2 regions of the Bacillus sp. N12A5 genome follow, and region 1 is predicted to be linked to the other one. Evidence: riboswitches for the same ligand, from Rfam matches in the RefSeq annotation. Region 1 holds a riboswitch; the other holds the start of a gene.
The links. Region 1 has a riboswitch for S-adenosylmethionine ahead of metI (cystathionine gamma-synthase/O-acetylhomoserine thiolyase). Riboswitches for the same ligand answer to the same signal wherever they lie in the genome.
Positions count from the first base shown of each region.

Region 2: another riboswitch for S-adenosylmethionine. It lies ahead of metK (methionine adenosyltransferase); the one in region 1 lies ahead of metI (cystathionine gamma-synthase/O-acetylhomoserine thiolyase).

Region 1 is NZ_JALAMR010000002.1:212,009-222,793, reverse strand. It holds gene MOC09_RS01495 (BglG family transcription antiterminator) at 1-616, opposite strand, end outside; partial or broken gene MOC09_RS01490 (hypothetical protein) at 988-1,131, shown strand; gene MOC09_RS01485 (tetratricopeptide repeat protein) at 1,383-2,546, shown strand; tRNA gene MOC09_RS01480 (tRNA-Val) at 2,825-2,897, opposite strand; gene MOC09_RS01475 (DUF819 family protein) at 3,071-4,261, shown strand; gene MOC09_RS01470 (GNAT family N-acetyltransferase) at 4,327-4,869, shown strand; gene metC (cystathionine beta-lyase) at 4,903-6,075, opposite strand; gene metI (cystathionine gamma-synthase/O-acetylhomoserine thiolyase) at 6,068-7,189, opposite strand; SAM riboswitch class I at 7,255-7,377, opposite strand; gene MOC09_RS01455 (esterase family protein) at 7,545-8,267, shown strand; gene MOC09_RS01450 (YjcG family protein) at 8,304-8,819, shown strand; gene MOC09_RS01445 (GNAT family N-acetyltransferase) at 8,825-9,247, shown strand; gene MOC09_RS01440 (hypothetical protein) at 9,320-9,574, opposite strand; gene MOC09_RS01435 (ATP-dependent helicase) at 9,691-10,785, shown strand, end outside.
Region 2 is NZ_JALAMR010000008.1:31,405-42,189, reverse strand. It holds gene tbcS (tetraprenyl-beta-curcumene synthase) at 1-1,032, opposite strand, end outside; gene ytpA (phospholipase YtpA) at 1,053-1,832, opposite strand; gene MOC09_RS09585 (gamma carbonic anhydrase family protein) at 1,884-2,399, shown strand; gene alaP (alanine permease AlaP) at 2,660-4,051, opposite strand; gene asnB (asparagine synthase (glutamine-hydrolyzing)) at 4,184-6,082, opposite strand; gene metK (methionine adenosyltransferase) at 6,231-7,433, opposite strand; SAM riboswitch class I at 7,601-7,739, opposite strand; gene pckA (phosphoenolpyruvate carboxykinase (ATP)) at 7,937-9,520, shown strand; gene MOC09_RS09560 (DUF2584 domain-containing protein) at 9,559-9,801, opposite strand; gene MOC09_RS09555 (prolyl oligopeptidase family serine peptidase) at 9,853-10,626, opposite strand; gene MOC09_RS09550 (ABC transporter substrate-binding protein) at 10,777-10,785, shown strand, end outside.

The DNA of each region.
Region 1 (10,785 bases):
TTTTTTGTAATGATTTGATTTCTTTCGTTACGAAATCAACTTCATAACTTAAAAACTTACTTTTAATAAATTGGCTTGTACTCTCCGTATTGTCAATCAAATCAGCTAGTCTTGCCAATGCTTTTCTTTTATTTTTTTCGTTCCCTTCAACCTTTAAACCAAGCCGCTGCTTCGAAACCAGTGTGAGGTCAAATCGCTTCAGCCACACTTCTACCGCACATAAATCCTTTTTAATGGAAGATCGATTGACAAAATGCTGAGCGGCCATTTCTTTTGCAGAAACAGGCTTTAGATTCATTAATAAGTCATAAGCAATATGCAGCATTCTTTCTTCATCAGTCCGCTGCCTTGAATGAAAATGTTCAGTATGTAATTGTTGGCTTAGCCAGGCCCTTTCCTGATCTTCTATATGTAAATAAACGCCTAATCCCGGTTTCCGAATGAGCTTAGCTTGAGAATATTCATTAAGATAATCCTCGATCGCTTTCAAATCATTCCTGATCGTTTTTTCAGAACACTGTACCCTGTCTGCGAAATCTTGTACAACTAAATAGTCATCAGGTTCAGATAACAACAGATACAAAATCTCTTTTTGTCTTGTATTCATGTACTTCATCTGTTTTTCTATCCTTCCTGTCAGTATCCACTTGAACAATTAGATAGTATAAGTATACTACATAAGAAACCGTTTTCATTATAAAGTAGAATCCTAGAGCCAAAAGTTTCGTTTTTTACCGAAGCTTCCGGAAAAAAGCGATTTTTATATTCTTAGAGTTTGCTATATGATCGTATTTTTTTATAGCGGTCCAGCAGAAATTCAAAAGAATACTCCAATTCTTGATCTATGGTATGAGTGCGAAAATAAGAACAAGATGAAGAAAAGTTATTTGATAGCTTCGGGGATAAAGTGCAGGTTACCAAATTCCCACATGCTCAACTTCAAAGATGGCCAAACTCTCTCAAGCATGTTCAACACAAACTCTGTGTTGGGTAGCTTCAGCTCATGAAATACACTCTACACCTGCTGAAGTAAAGAACATTTCTATTTCACCTTCACATGTTATCAAGATTCAGGACTATAATTTGCCTCTGAAAGTTGGAGAAACCTGTTCTGTTAAAAATAATTCAGCTCATTATAACATTTTCTTGAAAAATGTAGATGTCATTTATAAATCATTAAACGACATCGATAGCCTTTTAAACCAACTTTCTATAAATTCTTAAGCAAGCTAAAGGGTCATATCAGACCATATGGTCCTTATTTATGTTTATTCTGACCTTTATCAGTCTAAATAGAGAGACTTTTCAAAAAAAATGATTCTATTAGAGGGTGTCCTTGGTGGTATAATATTAAATATATGTAAATAAAAGGAGGTATTTGATTGTCTGTTTCGGATTTAATTCCATATCATTATGTAACCACAGACATTAATCATTGGTATGTTGTCATAAAGCAGGGTCGAGTTGAGAAAGCCAAAGAAATGAAAAGAAAAGTTGAAAAAGAATTCGATATGATGGAGAAAAATGAAAAAGTAGCAGTCTATCTTCAGCTATTAAAGCTGCGGCATGAAATAATGCTGTCGTATCTTGAACCTGACTCTGTTAAAAATATAGATGGTGTTTATTCTGATCTTAAAAAGACAAGGGAGAATATGGCCCCTGAATCCCTTACGAATACAATAGAGTTCTATTATCATTTTTTTACCGGTATGTATCACTTCAGAACAAGAGATTTAGTTATTGCCCTAACATATTACCGTGAAGCTGAAAAATATCTTGATTTATTAGATGAAAATGCAAATACAGATAAGGCCGAGTTCTATTTTAAAGTATCAGAGGTCTATTACTATATGAAAGAGACTCATTTCTCCATGAATTATGCTCAGCGAGCATACTCTATATTTAAAGAGCAAAAAGATGCTCAGGGTAATCTTACATATGGCAAAGAAATGGTCCAGTGTCAGTTTGTTATCTTCGGGAACTGGCTAGATAAAATGTGTTATGAGGATGCCTTAGAAACAGCTGAAAAAGCTTTAAAAGATGCCCTAGAAATAGGGGAGCAACATTTAATTGGTTCAGCTCATTTTAACGTGGGATTATGTTATAATAACCTTGAAGAACTTGACAATGCTGAGAAACATTTTCAAATCGCCTATGAAATTCATAAGGATCGAAAACACATTTATGAGTCCAAAGCGATTTTTAATCTGGCATATGTCAAAGCAAAGAAGAATGATTTAAAGGCTGCATTAGAATTATACCAGGAAGGTCAGAAGGTTGCTGCCCGACACAACAACCAGGAAGTAACCGAGAAATTAAAACTGGTTAAAGGCCTTTATTTATCATTCGACTTACAAACACTTAGAGAAGTGTTCAAGTTCTTCGAAGAGAAAAACCTTTACGGTGATATGGAAGAATACGCTGTTGCTGTTGCTGATTTTTTGACCAACAAAGAAGACAGACATGATGCGGTCGATTTTTATCAAATGGCAATTGAAGCACGCAAACAAATTCAAAGGGGGAAACATTTAAATGAAAAAATGTAAAATTGCAATTTGTTTAGCGCTCTTGCTTGGTGTTGTTGGAGTATCTAGCGCTTCATACGCTCTTTCTGAGCAGTCCACTTATAAGGTCGCAGATAGAGCAGCAACTTAATATGATATCAAGAAATAACCCCATTTTGAACTTTAAAAATGGGGTTTTTATTTTATCTTCCTCAATTCAATTTTTATTCTTGGGTTTTCATTTAAATCATATACTGCATTAATAAAACCGAAAATCCCTATAAAAAGAAAAAACCCTTACTGCGCAAGGGTTTAAGCTATGATTCCGACTGGGCTCGAACCAGCGACCTCTACCCTGTCAAGGTAGCGCTCTCCCAGCTGAGCTACGGAATCATGATATGTATGTGTTGCTGGGTATGCTGTTGTCTTTCTGACAAGTTCTATTATATAACCTCCTCCTCTATTCGTCAACTGCTTTTTCAGAAAAACTTTTTTTCGGACTTGCTGTTCTGTTCATCGGCTATTATAATATGTCTTAATTTTCTAACAATAGGGGTGATGGGGTTTTGCATTCTTTGATTTCTTCTGATGATGTATGGGTATTATGGGGGTTTATTGCGGTGTGGACGGCAGTGAGCATCGGGTTGGAGCAGCGCTTTAAGTGGGCATCCGCTGTGTCTGGGGCTATTATTGCGCTTGCAGGTGCTATGGTGTTTACAAATGTAGGAGTGCTTCCTGTTGAGTCCCCTGTGTATGACACTGTGTGGTCTTATGTGGTACCACTGGCGATACCACTTTTATTGTTTCAGATCAATGTGCGGCAGATTTTTAAGGAAAGCAGGCGTTTGCTCTTTATTTTTCTGATAAGCTCCGTTGGAACAGTGCTTGGCAGCATCCTCGCTTTTTTTCTACTCAAACAGCATATTCCTTATTTAGATAAAATCGGCGGGATGATCAGCGCTTCTTATATTGGCGGCGGGATCAACTTTGCGGCGATGGCGGCAAAATTTGAGACACCTGGCGAATATGTGTCAGCTACCGTTGTGGCGGATAATTTTATGATGGCGCTTTTGTTTTTTATCTTAATCAGCATTCCTGCACTCAAATGGTTTCAGCGCCATTATGCCATGCCTTTTGAGGAGAAAGTGAAAGCTGATGAAAACAGGAAAAACAGTGCTGAAAGCTATTGGAAACGGAAGGAAATTTCCTTAAAGGATATTGCTTATAATGCCGGTACTGCTTTTGCGCTTGTTGCGGTCAGTGTGAAGGTTTCCGGCTATTTTAAAAGCATGTTTTCTCATCCCCTTTTGACCGGAACGCTGGGCGATCAATATTTGATGCTTACATCCCTGACTGTTCTTATCATTTTTCTTTTTCCGCGTTTTTTTGAAAAGCTCAATGGTTCTCAGGAGCTTGGAACCTTTTTGATTTATTTATTTTTTGTGGTGATCGGCATTCCTGCAGATCTGCGCTTAATCGTCTCCAATGCCCCTCTTATTCTATTATTTGTGTTTATCATTGCGATCAGCAATTTAGCGGTTTCCTTAGCTATCGGTAAATTGTTCCGCGTGCGGCTAGAAGAAATTCTGCTAGCCGTCAACGCTACTGTCGGAGGGCCAACGACTGCGGCTGCGATGGCAATTGCCAAGGGATGGCGGGAGCTTGTCGCCCCGATCATGCTTGTCGGTACGCTCGGGTACTTAATCGGAAACTATGTCGGCACCTTTATGGGAAATTGGTTTTCTTCCTTTTTATAAAAGGTTTTTTACACTTTCCTTAGAATAATGTAAGAATGCTGGCATGAGAATGGAGAGATCGCTGTATGTTAAAAGGAAATACCATTTATCTAAGGCCTTTAGAAATAAAGGATGCCGAACAAAATCTGCGGCTGCAAAGCGAAAATCGGGACTTTTTTGAACAGTTCTCCATGATACGCGCAGACGATTATTATACGATTGAGGGTCAGAGAAAACGAATAAGGGGGTATCAGCAAAGGCTGGAGAAAGATGAAGAATATCATTTTGGCATTTTTACAGCATCAGATGATACATTAATCGGGACGGTTTCCCTCTTCCAAGTCATCCGCGGTGCGCTGCAAACTGCGTTCATCGGATATTTTTTAGACAAAGCCCATAATGGAAAGGGACTCATGACAGAAGCGGTCAGATTGGTTGTTGATTATGCGTTCCACGAATTGAAACTGCATCGCATTGAAGCCGGTGTGATGCCCCGCAACCTCGGGTCCATGCGTGTATTGGAAAAAGCCGGATTTCATAAAGAGGGCATTGCCCGCAAAAATGTAAAAATCAATGGCGTTTGGGAGGATCATCAAGTCCTCGCGATTCTGAATCGTGATGATGAATAATAAAAGAAGCCGGGCTATCGCCGGCTTCTTTTTCTAACGAACCGCCACTGGCGCAATTTCTTTCAGCGCTTGTTCGAAATCACGTTCTAAATCGTCTGCATGTTCGACTCCCACACTAAGACGGAGCAGGCCGTCTGTGATGCCGCGTTTTTCACGCTCTTGCTTAGGCATTGCCGCGTGAGACATTGTTGCCGGATAGGACAAAATCGATTCCACGGCGCCGAGGCTTACAGCAAAGACCGGAAGTGATACATTCTCTACTAATTTCTTAACGGCCTCTTTGCTTTCAAGCTCAAAAGATAGCACAGCGCCCGCTCCCGTTGACTGGCCTTTATGGGTTTCGGCCCCCGGATGATCAGACAGCCCCGGATAATATACGCGTTTCACCGCCGGATGCTTCTGGAAAAATTCAGCAAGCCGCTGCGCTGTTTGGCTCGCTTTCTCTAAACGGACCTGTAATGTTTTTAATCCGCGCAGCACGAGCCAGCAATCTTGCACCCCTAGGACCGCGCCAAACGCGTTTTGCAGCTTATATAACTGCTTCCCAAGCTCATCATCCTTGACAGCAGCCAGGCCTGAGAGCACATCACTGTGTCCGCTCAAGAACTTTGTTGCACTGTGAAGCACAATATCCACGCCGAGATCAAGCGGGCGCTGCAGTGCAGGTGTCATGAATGTATTGTCCAAAAAGGTCAAACAGCCGTTTTCTTTTGCAAGCTGAACTACCGCTTTAATATCAGTGATCCCAAGTGTCGGATTTGACGGTGTCTCCATATAAATGACCTTTGTGTTCGGCTTGATATTCCGCGCTACTTCGTTACTATCCGTCATGTCGACAAATGTATGGTCAATGCCGAACCGGGTAAGCACCTCTGTCACCATGCGGAAGGTTCCGCCGTATACATCTTCTGTCACAAGAACGTGATCGCCCTGTGACAGAAGTAAAAATGCTGTTGAGATGGCAGCCATTCCTGAGCTGAAAGCAAATCCTCTCGTCCCGCCTTCCAATGCGGCAATTGTATCTTCGAGCGCTGTTCTTGTCGGTGTCCCTGAGCGGCTGTAATCATATGCGCCAAACTCTTCAAATGAAGATTGGTGAAAGGTTGATGCATGCTGAATCGGTACACTGACCGCCCCTGTTGCGCCGTCTGTTTTAAATGGATTGTGAACGAGCTGGGTTTCCAGCGTCCAATTGTGATTACTCAAATGAAACAGCTCCCTCTTTGACCTGACATAATGCCTGTTTTAGGTCCGCTTTTAAATCTTCCGCATGTTCAATTCCGACCGAAAAACGCAGCAAACGATTGCAGACCCCATTTGCGATGCGGATCTCTTCAGGAATATCCATGTGCGTCTGTGTGGCGGGGTATGTAATAAAGCTCTCCACCCCGCCAAGGCTTTCTGCGAAACAAATGGTCTTCAGCGCTTTTAAAAACGGGTTAACCCACTCTTCTTTTTGAAGACGGAAGGACAGCATGCCGCCTTTTCCGGGATACAGTACATCCGCAATTTCCTCCTGCTCTTCTAAAAACGCCGCAAGCCCCTGCGCGTTTGCCTGATGCTGGCGCATTCTGAGGCTCAGCGTTTTCATTCCTCTCATCAGAAGCCACGAATCAAACGGAGGCAGGACGGCACCGATCGCATTTTGATGCTGAAACATTTCCTCTCCAAGCTGCTCATCCTTGACAACGACAAGCCCTGCAAGCAGATCGTTATGCCCGCCTAAATACTTGGTTGCGCTGTGAATGACAATGTCAGCTCCCAGTTCAAGCGGACGCTGTAAAACCGGTGTATAAAATGTATTATCTACAATCAGCAGAAGGCCGTGCTCTTTAGCAATCCGGGCGATCTTTTCAATGTCCGCCTCCTGCATGAGGGGGTTTGTCGGTGTTTCCACAAACACCGCTTTTGTATTCGGCGTAATCTTAGAGCATAAACAGTCCTCATCGCTGAAATCATCATAATGAAAGGTCAATCCATATTTTTTCCATTCATTTTCAAACAGACGGTACGTGCCGCCATATAGGTCCGATGAAACGATCAGTTCATCTCCGCTTTTAAACAGCGCCATAATCGTTTGGATGGCAGCCATTCCCGAGCTGAAGGCAAGCCCTCTCGCGCCGTTTTCTAAGCTGGCGATCGCATCCTCAACAAGCTGGCGTGTCGGATTTTTTGTGCGGACATAATCAAATCCGGTAGATTCTCCGATCCCTCTGTGGCGGTATGCTGTTGATAAATAAATAGGAGGACTCACTGTTCCGGTGACTTCGTCGCTTCGGTTCCCGATTTGGGCTAATTTCGTTTCAACGTGCTGTGACATATAGCTGACACCTTCCCTTTTCATAATAAAAACCCCTTCTTCATAAGAAGAAGGGGTTTAGCTTCTTCTTATCTTCCAAGCATAAAAAACGCTTGCTGGATTTAGCACCTTGGCGTTTTGCACATATACAAAACAAGCCGGTTGCTGAGGTTTCTAAGGGCCAGTCCCTCCACCTCTCACGATAAGAAATATCGATTTCAATTTTCTGATTGTTTTATATTAGCGCAATTTGCAGTTAATTTCAACACTTTTTTCTTCGAGTTCCGAACGGTTTAAAGAGAGAAATTTCTAATAATTCATGGTACAATAATGGAAAACAGCAAGAAAGTCTAGTGATGTCCTGGAGGAATGTATTATGGCACCGAAAAACGGCACAGTGCAAGAAAAGAAATTCTATTCGAAAGAGCTTAACGAGGAAATGACCTTGCTTGTTTATCTGCCGTCCAACTACTCCCCTCTTTATAAATACCATGTCATTATTGCGCAGGACGGCCACGATTATTTCAGGCTGGGGAGAATCGGCAGGCAGGTCGAGGAATTGCTTTCCAAACGGGAAATTGACCGGAGCATTATTATCGGTGTTCCTTATAAGGATGTAAAAGAGCGCAGACAAACGTATCATCCGGAAGGCTCAAAATTTTCGGCGTATAAACGGTTCATCGCCCATGAGCTCGTTCCGTTTGTAGATGATGAGTATCCAACCTATCAGGTCGGATACGGACGAACGCTGATCGGAGATTCACTCGGGGCTACCATATCTCTAATGACAGCGCTCGATTACCCGAATATGTTCGGCAACATCATCATGCAGTCTCCTTATGTTGACAAACATGTATTGGAAGCTGTGAAACAGTCAGACGATGTCAAACACCTGTCTATTTACCACCAAATCGGCACAAAAGAAACTGACGTCCACACGACAGACGGAAACATTCTGGACTTTACAGAACCGAATCAGGAGCTGAAACAGCTGCTGGAGAAGAAGCTTTCCGATTATTATTTTGAGCCATTTGACGGAGATCACAAATGGACATACTGGCAGCCGCTCATCACGCCGGCGCTGAAAAAAATGCTTTGATACTCTATCATACTTTATTTCCAGGAGGGACATAATATGAAATACGGAATCGTTTTATTTCCATCAAAAAAACTCCAAGACCTTGCGAACTCTTACAGAAAGCGCTATGACCCGAGCTATTCCCTGATCCCGCCCCATTTGACACTGAGAGCATCGTTTGAATGTGCGGAGGAGAAAGCGGATCAGCTTGTATCACATCTGAGAAACATCGCGAAGGAGTCCCATCCGATCGTTCTCAAAATGACAAAATACAGCTCATTCGCGCCTGTTAATAATGTCATTTACATCAAAGCAGAGCCGACGGAAGAATTAAAAACACTCAATGAAAAGTTATACACCGGTGTGTTGGCTGGTGAACAGGAATACAATTTCGTTCCGCATGTGACGGTCGGGCAAAATCTTTCCGACGACGAGCATTCGGATGTGCTGGGACAATTAAAAATGCAGGAAGTGTCACATGAAGAAATCGTTGACCGCTTCCACTTGCTTTATCAGCTGGAAAACGGATCATGGACAGTGTATGAAACCTTCTTGCTAGGCGGAGGAGAATAATCGACTTGAAAGCAGTTATTGCAAAAAATGAAGAACAAATGAAAGATGCATTTTATGTAAGAGAAGAAGTCTTTGTCAAAGAACAAAACGTGCCTGCTGAAGAAGAAATTGACGAACTTGAAAATGAGTCAGAGCATATCGTCGTGTATGACGGCGACAAGCCTGTCGGCGCCGGAAGATGGCGCATGAAGGATGGCTACGGCAAGTTAGAGCGCATCTGTGTATTGAAAAGCCACCGCTCAGCCGGTGTGGGCGGCATCATTATGAAGGCGCTCGAAAAAGCGGCTTCAGACGGCGGCGCTTCCGGTTTCATTTTAAACGCACAAACACAGGCTGTGCCGTTTTACAAGAAACACGGGTATCGTGTGCTTTCTGAAAAAGAATTCCTTGATGCCGGCATTCCACACTTACAAATGATTAAGGACTAAACAGCATCCGGGTCTATTGAGATCCGGATTTTTCCGCATATAAAAAACCGTTCCCTGGATGTGAACGGTTTTTTATACATATCGGTTAATGTACGTGCCCATTCCTTTTTCTCGCAATCTCTTATAAAGAGAGCGCTTACGTTTTGTCTCGTTTACCTTTCTTTCAGCAGCCGTTTGATTCTCCTGCTGCTTTTCCAGTTCTTTGTATACCCGCTGAAACGGGACATAGCTGATTTTTTCGGTTCCGGCATAATCCTGCTTATGCCCAATCGTTCTATTTGCATATTGAGCGTATTGGTGGTTCTGAATTTTACCTGCATATATCATGCGATACCCACTCCTCTGCCGTCTCTTTTCCCTTAAACTTACTTTTTGAAACACATTTCTTTTGATATGATAGTCATTGTCTGTAATGAACACCTTTTGATTGGGAGGACCCCTTTTTGAAATGCGCCCGACTGAATGATCGAACCATACATTTACATACATATTCGAGAGAACATTATCAATTCCTCTTTGAAGAGGGAATAAAAGGACATTTATTTTGTCCTCATTGCGGAAAGCCCGTTTTGTTACGGCTTAACATCTCCGATCCGCCAGAGTTTATCCATCGCCAGCCAGGAGATTTTCCTGCATGTGAGGCGGCGTGCGAACCGAAGTCCGCTAAAGAGGAGAAAAAAGAAGATGATCAGGAATTTGGTGTCATTCGTTTGCCCAAGGGGAAAACGATCGCTGCTGATTCGTCTCCAGCTGTCACGGAATGGCAGCGTCCGAGAAGCATTAAACCGGGAACACCATTTGTTCAAAAAACGATAGAACCTGATACAAGCCTTTTTCCGTCTGTCGGCTTGAACACGGATCAGCTGAAAGCTGTCACGGAAACGGAAGGCCCGCTGCTTGTGCTTGCAGGTGCAGGGAGCGGAAAAACACGTGTGCTGACTGCGCGCGCCGCTCACATGATCGAACACTTAGGCATACCGCCGGAACACATGCTGCTTGTTACCTTTACGACAAAAGCCGTAGCCGAAATGAAAGAACGCATGGCAAAGCAGTACGGATTACAGCCTGCAAAAGTGAGACGGCTTGTCACCGGAACATTCCACAGCTTGTTTTATAAAATCTTGTATCACTATGATTCTGCTAAATGGAACGGCGAGCATCTGTTGAAAATGGAGTGGCAGCGGGAACAATATATAAAAAAAGCACTCTATGAAGAAGGCATAGATGAGAAAGAGTTCCCCGTTGATCAGGCCCTGCAGCAGATCGGTTTCTGGAAAAACACTTATGTTCCGAATGAACGCATTCCTTTGCAGGATGAGTGGGAAAAACAAGTCTATCGTTTATATGAACATTATGAGCGCCAGAAAAAAGAACACAATCAATTTGATTTTGATGATATGGCATCCGCCTGCTATGAATTGTTTATCGATCGGCCGGACCTTCTGGAACAATATCAATCTCGATTTACGTATATCTTAATTGATGAGTTTCAGGACATTAACCCAGTTCAATATAAAATCATGCAAATGCTGGCAAGC
Region 2 (10,785 bases), on a different contig from region 1:
TCCGTTGATATAGAAGAAAAAGGAGGTTTTGCCGCTTGCTTTGATGAGCTTTTTCGCGAGCCGGCCCATTTCCTTTTGGCCCGCCACTTTATCATCTGACAAATAAACGCCAAGCAAGCCGCGGTTGATTAAACGATGGAAGTTTTCATGCGGAATGCCTTGCAAATGTTCGTCGGCTTTATGGATAAAGTGTTCAAGCCGCTTCATCATTTCTTCATGCGACTGATAATACGAGCAGAAATTCAAATCCCCTTCCAGCAAGTCCTCCTCTTGATCAATCAAATAATCAAGCAGAATGTGAAGACCTTGTATGTAAGGAAAGTAACTATTGCGGATTTTTTTAGCGGTGTTTTCTGTGAAATCAGGCTGGAACGAATACGCGACAAGGCAGAAAATACCCAGCGTCGATCCTGCACAGGCTGAAAATTCATACCATTCCATCTCAGGCAGTTCAGGTGCATATTGAGTAAACCACTTCTCAAGACGCGGAACACGCTCATGCTCAATGACGTGCTTATGCACCTGCAAATCACAATAATAGCCGCACAGTTCAAGCAGATAAGGTTTAATCATGTCGTAGTGCTCAATGGAACCAAGTACACGCTGGCATGTTTTGACCAGTTCATGCAAATATCCGCTGTCATCCTGTTCTTCTCTGAATTGATAGTAATTTTGCGGTTCTGCTCCCACAGTAAGTGCGTCCTGCATTGAGGTGTGGAGCATCCGAAAATCCTGCGGATCAAGTGAGGTGCTGCGGTCACACAAATTGTCCAGATAATCACTGATCGTTTGATACGCAATGATAAACTCGACACATTTCTGCTTTTGATTGCCTGACAATAAGGCCAGTATGCCGCCGCCTTCACAGTGGAACGTTTTGTCTCGTATGCTTGCGGTTGCCTGTGCTTTTAATTCACTGTTATGAATTGATTCTGATTTTTGTTTCCATATGTCCAGCTCTTGATGAACGAGCGGAAAAATATCTCGATATACTTTTGCCATCAGTCCAAAAGGATGTTCCGGTACTGTCAACACATGCACCCCCAACTAGTTCAAATATATTGATCAGTAAACGCTCTTGCTGCTTTAAAGACATCTTCTCTTTCGGGTTCATTAAATATTTCATGATAAAGCCCTTCCCACTCTCTATACGCTTTATTGTGGGAAGCAACACCTGAAAACCACTTTTTAACCATCGTTTTGTCGACAAGCTTGTCGTCACCGGCCTGCATAACCAGAAGCGGGACTCTCAAAAACGCATCTGTCGGCACCATCGCTGACTCAATTGTTTTTAACAGTTCTCTGTACCATCTCACAGATACTTTCCTGACATACAACGAGTCATTTTGGTCAGCCTCGATCACTTCCTCATTGCGGGTCGCCATATCAATTGATAATCCCGAATCAACCTTAAGCGACGGAGCAATAACATTCAGTCCTCTTGATGCAAGGTCAAGTGCTTTATTGACTTTAATTTGCAGTCCAAGACACGGTGATGATAAAATAATTCCCGTAATGCGGGGATTTCTTTGCTGCTTAAACCATTCAATCGCGACCAGGCCGCCCATGCTGTGACCGAGCAGAAATACCGGCAGCTCAAAGGTTCGCGCTTTATCTATCCAAGTTTCTACTTCATCAATGTATTCTTGAAATGAGCGAATATGACCTCTGGCCCTCGTGGTTGTCCCCTGGCCCGGCAAATCGCCCATAACAACGTGATAACCCGAAGATCTCCACATTTCAATCAGCCATTTATATCGTCCGTGATATTCACTTGCTCCGTGGATCATCACAATCACTGCAACAGGTCTGTCTGCTTTCCAGGTCCACATGCTGTTCACCTCATACCATTTTAAATAAATAGAGAAAGAAGGATGAATGTTATGATCTACCCTTATAACGAACATAAGCCAGATATTCACCCAACAGCCTTTGTAGCTGATAATGCCACAATTACCGGTGACGTCGTGATCGGAGAACAGTCCAGCATTTGGTTTTCTGTTGTCATAAGGGGAGATGTCGCGCCGACCAGAATCGGGAACAGAGTCAATATACAAGATTTGAGCTGCCTCCATCAAAGTCCGAACCAGACGCTTCTCATTGAAGATGACGCCACAATCGGGCATCAGGTTACACTTCATAGCGCTATTATCCGAAAGAACGCCTTAATCGGCATGGGCTCAATCATTTTAGACGGAGCCGAAGTTGGCGAAGGTGCCTTTATTGGTGCCGGGAGTCTTGTCCCGCCGGGAAAAATCATCCCGCCTGGCCACCTCGCCTTTGGCCGTCCTGCAAAAGTCATCCGCCCTTTGACCGAAGAAGACCGAAACGATATGCAAAGAATACGGTCGGAATATGTAACAAAGGGCCAATACTATAAATCACTTCAACAAACATAAGACCAGCTTCGTCTTACTTTACCATTTTTCAAATTATGTTTGAAAGCAATAACCATTGTTTACCCGGACCTAATCAAAGTTCGGGTTTTAAATTCTCCATAAAACGTTCACATGTGACATCAAACGTATGACTTTTATCTTATCATAAAAACATGATCCGCAACTGAAAGCAGCCAATGCAAAAAACACATTCCTATTCTTTCCTGTTCTCTATTTTTCTATGTGCATACACAAAAAGAGCCCCCAAGGAGCTCTTTTTGTCAGCTGATATTTCGTTTGCTGTCAGCAGACGCATTTTTCTTATGAAAACCTTTTCCATAATACACAGCAAGTAAGATCAGAAACCATAGCGGCCCGACAATCACGGCTACTCTTGTATCCGGACTGTAAGCCATAAGAATAACGACAAATGCCAAAAATGCCAATGATACATAAGACGTAAACGGAAACAAAGGCATTTTGTATTTTAAATGTTTCTTTTCTTCCGGCTGCAAGCTTTTCCGGTAGCTAATTTGAGAAAGCAAAATGATCGCCCACGTCCAAATCGCTCCGAACGTCGCAATGCTTGTGACCCAAGTAAATACCTTTGCAGGTACAACATAGTTTAACAGCACGCCAACCAATAAAGCACCCGCTGAAGCCAGAACAGCTTTTCCCGGGATGCCGCCTTTTGTCAGCTGTCCGTAAGGTTTTGGCGCCTCACCCTGTTCCGCTAAGTTAAACAGCATGCGCCCTGTGCTGAATATGCCGCTGTTACAGGAAGACAGCGCGGCTGTCAAGACGACAAAATTAATGATGCCGGCAGCCGACGGAATGCCCACTTTTTCAAATGTGAGAACAAACGGGCTTCCCTTTGAGCCAATTTCCTGCCATGGATAAATAGACATAATGACAAATAAAGCACCGACATAAAAAATCAAAATACGCCAAAAAACTGTATCAATTGCTTTGGCTAATGATTTTTGCGGGTTTTTCACTTCACCAGCCGTCACTCCGATCATTTCGATCCCTAAATAAGCGAACATCACCATTTGGAGTGACAATAAAACTCCTTTTATTCCATGTGGGAAAAATCCTCCGTTGTTCCACAAATTGCTGATTCCGGTTGCAATGCCTCCATTGCCGACCCCTGCAATAATCATCAACAACCCGACAGCAATCATAGATAAGATTGCAACAATCTTAATCAAAGCGAACCAGAATTCCAGCTCTCCGTAAGCTTTAACAGCCAAGAAATTAACACCCGTCATGATGATCAGCGCGGATAATGCCCAAATCCAGTTCGGCACGTCCGGAAACCAGTACCCCATATAAATACCGACAGCAGTGATTTCAGCCATACAGGTGACAACCCATAAAAACCAGTAGTTCCATCCTGTGAGATAGCCTGCAAGCGGTCCCAAATAATCACGCGCATACCTGCTGAAGGAGCCAGCGACCGGCTTTTGAATAGCCATTTCCCCAAGTGCTCTCATAATAAAAAACATGATCAGGCCGCTTGCGGCATACGCTGCCAAAATTCCCGGCCCTGCTAATTGAATAGCTGATGCGGAACCAAGGAACAATCCTACTCCTATTGCAGCTCCTAATGACATTAAAGAAATATGCCTTTGCTCAAGTCCGCGGTGCAGCTCTTGTTTTTGTTTTTGCATGCTTTCTTCTCCCCTAGAAAAAATTATCAATAAAACATTTTTCTGAATCTTTCGTGTGGATTGGGTCATCAATGATGCTGGAGAAATAAAGGGATAATAACAAGGCTTTCGACGAATCGAAAGCCTTGTCTGTTATACAAAGATGACTTCTTTAGGCTGATGGCTCAGCTCTTCAGGCATATACCGTTTTTCAATATTGATGCTGTGCCAGATCATAAAGATCAGTACTGTCCAGATTTTACGGCTGTTATCGGCCTTGTCTGCACAGTGGTCTTCAAGAAGCTGAAGGACATAATCCTTGTGGATATAAGCATCTGTTTGGCTTTCCTGAATAATGTTCCGCACCCATGCGTTCATTTCGTTTTTCAGCCAATGACGGATCGGTACAGGGAAACCAAGCTTTTTGCGGTTTAATACGTGCTCAGGCACAATTCCTTCAGCTGCTTTGCGAAGAAGGTACTTTGTCGTGCCGTTCTTCGTTTTGAGCTCATCAGGAATCTTTGAAGCAACGTCAAATACCACTTTATCCAAGAACGGCACACGCAGTTCCAAGGAATTCGCCATCGTCATTTTATCCGCTTTTAACAAAATGTCGCCGCGCATCCAAGTGTGGATATCGACATACTGCATTTTGTTGATATCGCTGTATGAGCTGCTCTCTGTGAAGTAAGTCTTCGTCACATCGCGATATGAAAGGTTCGGATTATAATGCTTCAGCAGCTGTTTTTTGACAGGCTCTTCAAAGATTTTTGCGTTACCGATGTAACGATCCTGAAGCGGCGTGCAGCCGCGCTCAAGCAGGCTCTTTCCTCTCATTCCTTCAGGCATAACGGCCGCAACGTGCAGAAGCATCTTTTTCAGGCCGGACGGAATGCGCTCAAACGGTTTAAGCGAAAGCGGTTCACGGTAAATGTTATATCCGCCGAAGAGCTCGTCCGCACCTTCACCTGATAAAGCAACCGTTACATGTTTTTTCGCTTCTTTTGCAACAAAATACAACGGAATCGCAGCCGGATCAGCAAGCGGATCATCAAAATGCCATACAATCTTTGGAAGCTCATTCATGTATTCCTCAGGCGAAATGACTTTGCTGATATTTTCAATGCCCAGCGCCGCCGCAGTTTCTTTCGCTACATCGACTTCACTGAAGCCCTGCTGCTCGAATCCGACAGAGAAAGTTTTTAAGTTTGGATGAAATTCTTTCGCAACGGATACAATAAAGGAAGAATCAATTCCGCCAGACAGGAATGAACCGACAGGAACGTCACTTCTCATATGAACGTTTACAGAGTCATAAATCGCGTCTCTGACTTCTTTCACAAGCTTATCTTCTTCAGTCTGCACAGGCTTGAAGTTCGCTTTGAAATACGTTTTAAATGTGATATTACCGTCCGGGCGGATTGTAAACTGTGAACCCGGCTCTACTTTTTTCACATTGGCATCAAGCGTGCTTGGTTCAGGAACAAATTGGAAGGACATGTATTGCTGCAGTGCCTCTTTATCTATTTCAATCTCATTTTGAGCAACCATTAAACTTTTTCTCTCTGAGGCAAAATAAACCTGATCATTGATTGTTGTGTAGTACAACGGTTTGATGCCAAATGGATCTCTTGCTCCATAAAGCACATGATCGTTTTTATTCCAAATCAGAAAGGCAAACATACCGCGCAATTTGGACGCCGCTTCTTCTTTATAGTGACGGTAAGTCGCAAGAAGAACCTCTGTGTCCGAATCCGTGTTGAAAGTATACCCCTTAGCTTCAAGTTCTTCTCTCAGTTCAATATAGTTATAGATTTCTCCGTTAAAGATAATCCAATATGCTTCATCTTCATATGATAAAGGCTGTCCGCCATTTTCTACATCAATAATGCTGAGCCGTCTGAATCCGAATCCGACGTGCTCATCATGGTAATATCCATCACTGTCAGGACCGCGGTGAACGATCATTTGGTTCATTTGTTTGATTAGTTCTTCTTGATCAGCGGTTTGAGCTAACGGATGCTTGTTAAAAACCCCGACAAATCCACACATAGTATTGCCTCCATAATTAAAATTGTCATCATTGAACCCCTATTTATAGACGCTGTGAATAGTATTTGGTTTCACGGTTATGTAAAAAAATAAACATGAATACAACGTAAAAAAGGGAAAGCCGCTTAACCAGTAAGCGGCTATAAAATTATTCTCCTAACGCTTCTTTACGCAGCTGCTCCGCTTTGTCTGTGCGCTCCCAAGGAAGGTCAACATCGTGACGTCCAAAGTGGCCGTACGCAGCAGTTTGTTTGTAGATCGGACGGCGCAAATCAAGCATTTTGATAATGCCGGCAGGTCGTAAATCAAAGTTATTGCGAACAACTTCAATCAGTTTTTCCTCAGAAGCTTTTCCGGAACCGAATGTGTTGATTGAGATTGACACAGGCTGTGCAACACCGATCGCGTAAGCAAGCTGTACTTCGCAAGAATCAGCAAGCTCAGCCGCAACGATGTTTTTCGCAACGTATCTTGCCGCATAAGCTGCAGAACGGTCTACCTTCGTCGCGTCCTTACCTGAGAACGCGCCTCCGCCGTGGCGTGCATAGCCGCCGTACGTATCAACGATGATTTTGCGTCCTGTAAGTCCCGCATCCCCTTGAGGGCCTCCGATTACGAAACGTCCTGTAGGGTTGATGAAATATTTTGTTTCTTCATCAATCAGCTCTTCAGGAACAACCGGATTGATTACATGTTCTTTAATGTTGCGCTGAATTTGCTCAAGCGTAATTTCAGGATGATGCTGAGTTGAAATTACAATCGCGTCAATGCGGACTGGTTTGTTATTTTCATCGTACTCAACCGTTACCTGTGTTTTGCCGTCAGGGCGAAGGTACGGAAGAATATCTTCTTTACGGACTTCACTCAGGCGGCGGGCTAATTTATGGGCAAGTGAAATTGGAAGAGGCATAAGCTCTTTCGTTTCGTTGCACGCATAACCGAACATTAATCCTTGGTCACCCGCACCAATCGCTTCTATTTCTTCGTCACTCATTGTGCCTTCACGGGCTTCAAGCGCTTGGTCTACACCCATCGCGATATCAGCAGACTGCTCATCAATTGATGTTAAAACTGCACAAGTTTCCGCATCAAATCCGTATTTTGCACGTGTGTATCCGATTTCTTTAATGGTTTGGCGAACCGTTTTCGGAATGTCAACATACGTAGATGTTGTGATCTCTCCGCTGACAAGAACCAAACCTGTTGTCACAGACGTTTCACAAGCAACACGCGCGTTAGGGTCTTTCTTTAAAATTTCATCTAAAATGCTGTCAGAAATCTGGTCACAGATTTTATCCGGATGCCCCTCCGTAACAGATTCTGATGTAAATAAACGACGATTTTTACTCATGATTTGCTTCCTCCTGCACAAGGCCTCCCGAAAGACCTTGTATATATGATACGGAACTCGCTCCCTCTTATACAATGTAACTTTATATTAGAGAATGTTAATTGGCATATTTATGAAATAAAAAAACCTTTTCCATCGAGGAAAGGGTTTGGTCTTTGTGCCTTTCACTCTTATCGCTCAAGGAATCATACAACCTTGCAACAGGTTAGCACCTTGGTTGTCTCACATAGTTGAACATAATAAATCACAGAGAAACCGGTTGCTGGGCTTCATAGGGCCTGTCCCTCCGCCAGCTCGGGATAAGAGTATCCGCTCAATGAAATATCTTATCGTAAAAGGGTTTGCAATGTCAATATGATTCAAAAGAAATAGGCACCTATATCGAGGGAAAACATTGGAAAACGCACACACAAAAAATGATAAATAGTATAGACTATTTGAAAATATATGTTATACTAATTCACAATTAGCAAAACACAAAAAACGATAAAGGAAGGTTTCATATGAACTCAGTTGATTTGACCGCTGATTTACAAGCCTTATTAACAAGTCCAAATGTGCGTCATAATTTATCAGCAGCACAGCTTACAGAAAAAGTACTCTCCCGGAACGAAGGCATTTTAACATCTACGGGTGCCGTTCGGGCGACTACAGGTGCTTACACAGGGCGTTCACCTAAAGACAAATTCATCGTAGAGGAAGAAAGCACGAAAAATAAGATCGATTGGGGAACGGTGAACCAGCCGATTTCAGAAGAAGCGTTTGACAGGCTGTACACCAAAGTCGTCAGCTACCTGAAACAGCGGGATGAGCTGTTTGTTTTCGAAGGATTTGCCGGAGCAGATGAAAAATACAGGCTGCCAATCACCGTCGTGAATGAGTTCGCATGGCACAATTTATTCGCCAGACAGCTGTTTATCCGCCCGGAAGGCAACGATAAGAAAACTGTTGAACAGCCATTTACCATTCTTTCTGCTCCGCATTTCAAAGCAGATCCAAAAACAGATGGCACACATACCGAAACCTTTATTATTGTCTCTTTTGAAAAGCGGACGATTTTAATCGGCGGAACAGAGTATGCCGGCGAAATGAAGAAATCCATTTTCTCCATTATGAATTTCCTGCTCCCTGAAAGAGATATTTTATCTATGCATTGCTCCGCCAATGTCGGTGAAGAAGGCGATGTCGCTCTTTTCTTCGGGTTGTCCGGAACAGGCAAGACCACCCTGTCAGCAGACGCTGACCGCAAACTGATCGGTGACGATGAACACGGCTGGTCTGACACAGGTGTCTTTAATATCGAAGGCGGATGCTACGCCAAGTGCATTCATTTAAGCGAAGAAAAGGAGCCTCAGATTTTTAACGCGATCCGCTTCGGGTCGGTTCTCGAAAATGTTGTGGTTGATGAAGATACACGCGAAGCCAATTATGATGATTCTTTCTATACTGAAAACACGCGTGCAGCTTACCCGATCCATATGATTGACAACATCGTGACCCCAAGCATGGCTGGCCATCCTTCAGCAATTGTCTTTTTAACGGCCGACGCTTTCGGAGTCCTGCCGCCGATCAGCAAACTGACGAAGGAGCAGGCGATGTACCATTTCTTGAGCGGCTATACGAGCAAGCTTGCCGGAACCGAACGCGGTGTGACATCTCCTGAAACGACGTTCTCCACATGCTTCGGCTCACCATTCCTGCCGCTTCCAGCTCACGTCTATGCTGAAATGCTCGGCAAAAAGATCGATGAACACGGCGCAGACGTTTTCCTGGTCAATACCGGATGGACCGGCGGCGGCTACGGCACAGGCGAACGGATGAAGCTTTCTTACACTAGAGCGATGGTCAAAGCAGCGATTGAAGGCAAATTAGAGGATGCAGAAATGATGACTGACGATATTTTCGGCCTTCACATTCCACTTCACGTTCCTGGCGTTCCTGATCATATTCTTCAGCCTGAAAACACGTGGACCAACAAGGAAGAATACAGAGAAAAGGCTGTCTACCTCGCAAATGAATTCAAAGAGAATTTCAAAAAGTTCGCACATACAGATGCCATTGCACAGGCAGGCGGCCCTCTCGTTTAAAAAGCAAAAGCCAAGAGCAATTACGCTCTTGGCTTGTTTTAATTGACAGAATGCAAAGAAGTCAGCTTGTACGTAATGATGGTCCGGCCGCCTTCCCATTGAAGCTTCTGCACCTCAGCTGTGCCCGACTTTTCGCCGAACTTTGTTTTGCGCACATCCATTGGGATCTCCATCGGATATACTCGGTATCCGTCTTTTTCTAACGTGAATATATTTTCATCTATGCGAACTTCTTTTCCTTTTGTCACAATCAGTGTATTAAATTCAACAGGCATTCCCAAAGTGAAATCCCCTTTCGTTCTCTTTTTTCTTTATGATAACATATTTCACCTTCAGCGGTTTCTCATCCATTGTGTGAGCTGCCGCACGATACGCCGGTTTTCTTTCGGGGGAAAATAATGTGTGAATTTACTGTAGTACCACGTCTCTACCGGCTTATGCAGCTGTTTTAGTTTCTCCTCAAATAAATAGGAATGCTGAATCGAAACGTTTTGGTCTTTTTCTCCATGGATTAATAGCACGGGGGCCTGAATTTTGTTTATTTGGTCAAATGGTGTTCTCCATTTGTATTCCTCAGGCACCTTTTTCGGTGTTCCGCCGATGACTCTTTTCATCATTCGCCGTAAATCCTCCCGCTCCTTATATGTAAGGATCATATCACTGACGCCTCCCCAGGAAACAAATGAAGCCGCCTGCTGCCCCATTTCAATCGCAGTGAGCATTCCCATAATTCCGCCGCGGGAAAACCCGAAAATATGGATTCTGTCCTTCTTGACATTTGGATGCTGCTGAAGCAGGCGAAATGCAGAAAAGGCATCCTCCCTGTCTTCTCCCGCAAAATCCTCGTTGCCCTCTCCCCCTTGATTCCCCCTGTAAAAAGGAGCAAACACAACAAATCCTTGGGATGCAAACTGGATAATCCGGCCCGGCCGAACCATGCCCACGCTTTTAATTCCGCCGCGCAAATATAAAAATCCGTCATATTGTCCCGGTGCCGTCGGCTCAGCCAGAAGGCCCTTTACCCGTAAACCATTTGAAAGATAGCAGATCGTATACAGTCGCACATGCTGACTTGGCGACGGAAATCTTCTTTTCTCAACAATCAAAGCAGCCGCCTCCTTTCTCTATATGTTTTCCTTTCTCCAAAATGGCATCCGGAGAAACCTGATTAGGCATTCACACATTTTTATACCCATCATACGATATGTAAAGCAAAAAAGGATATTAACTTGATGCTAAATAAGGAGGTTGTCTATGTGAACAAA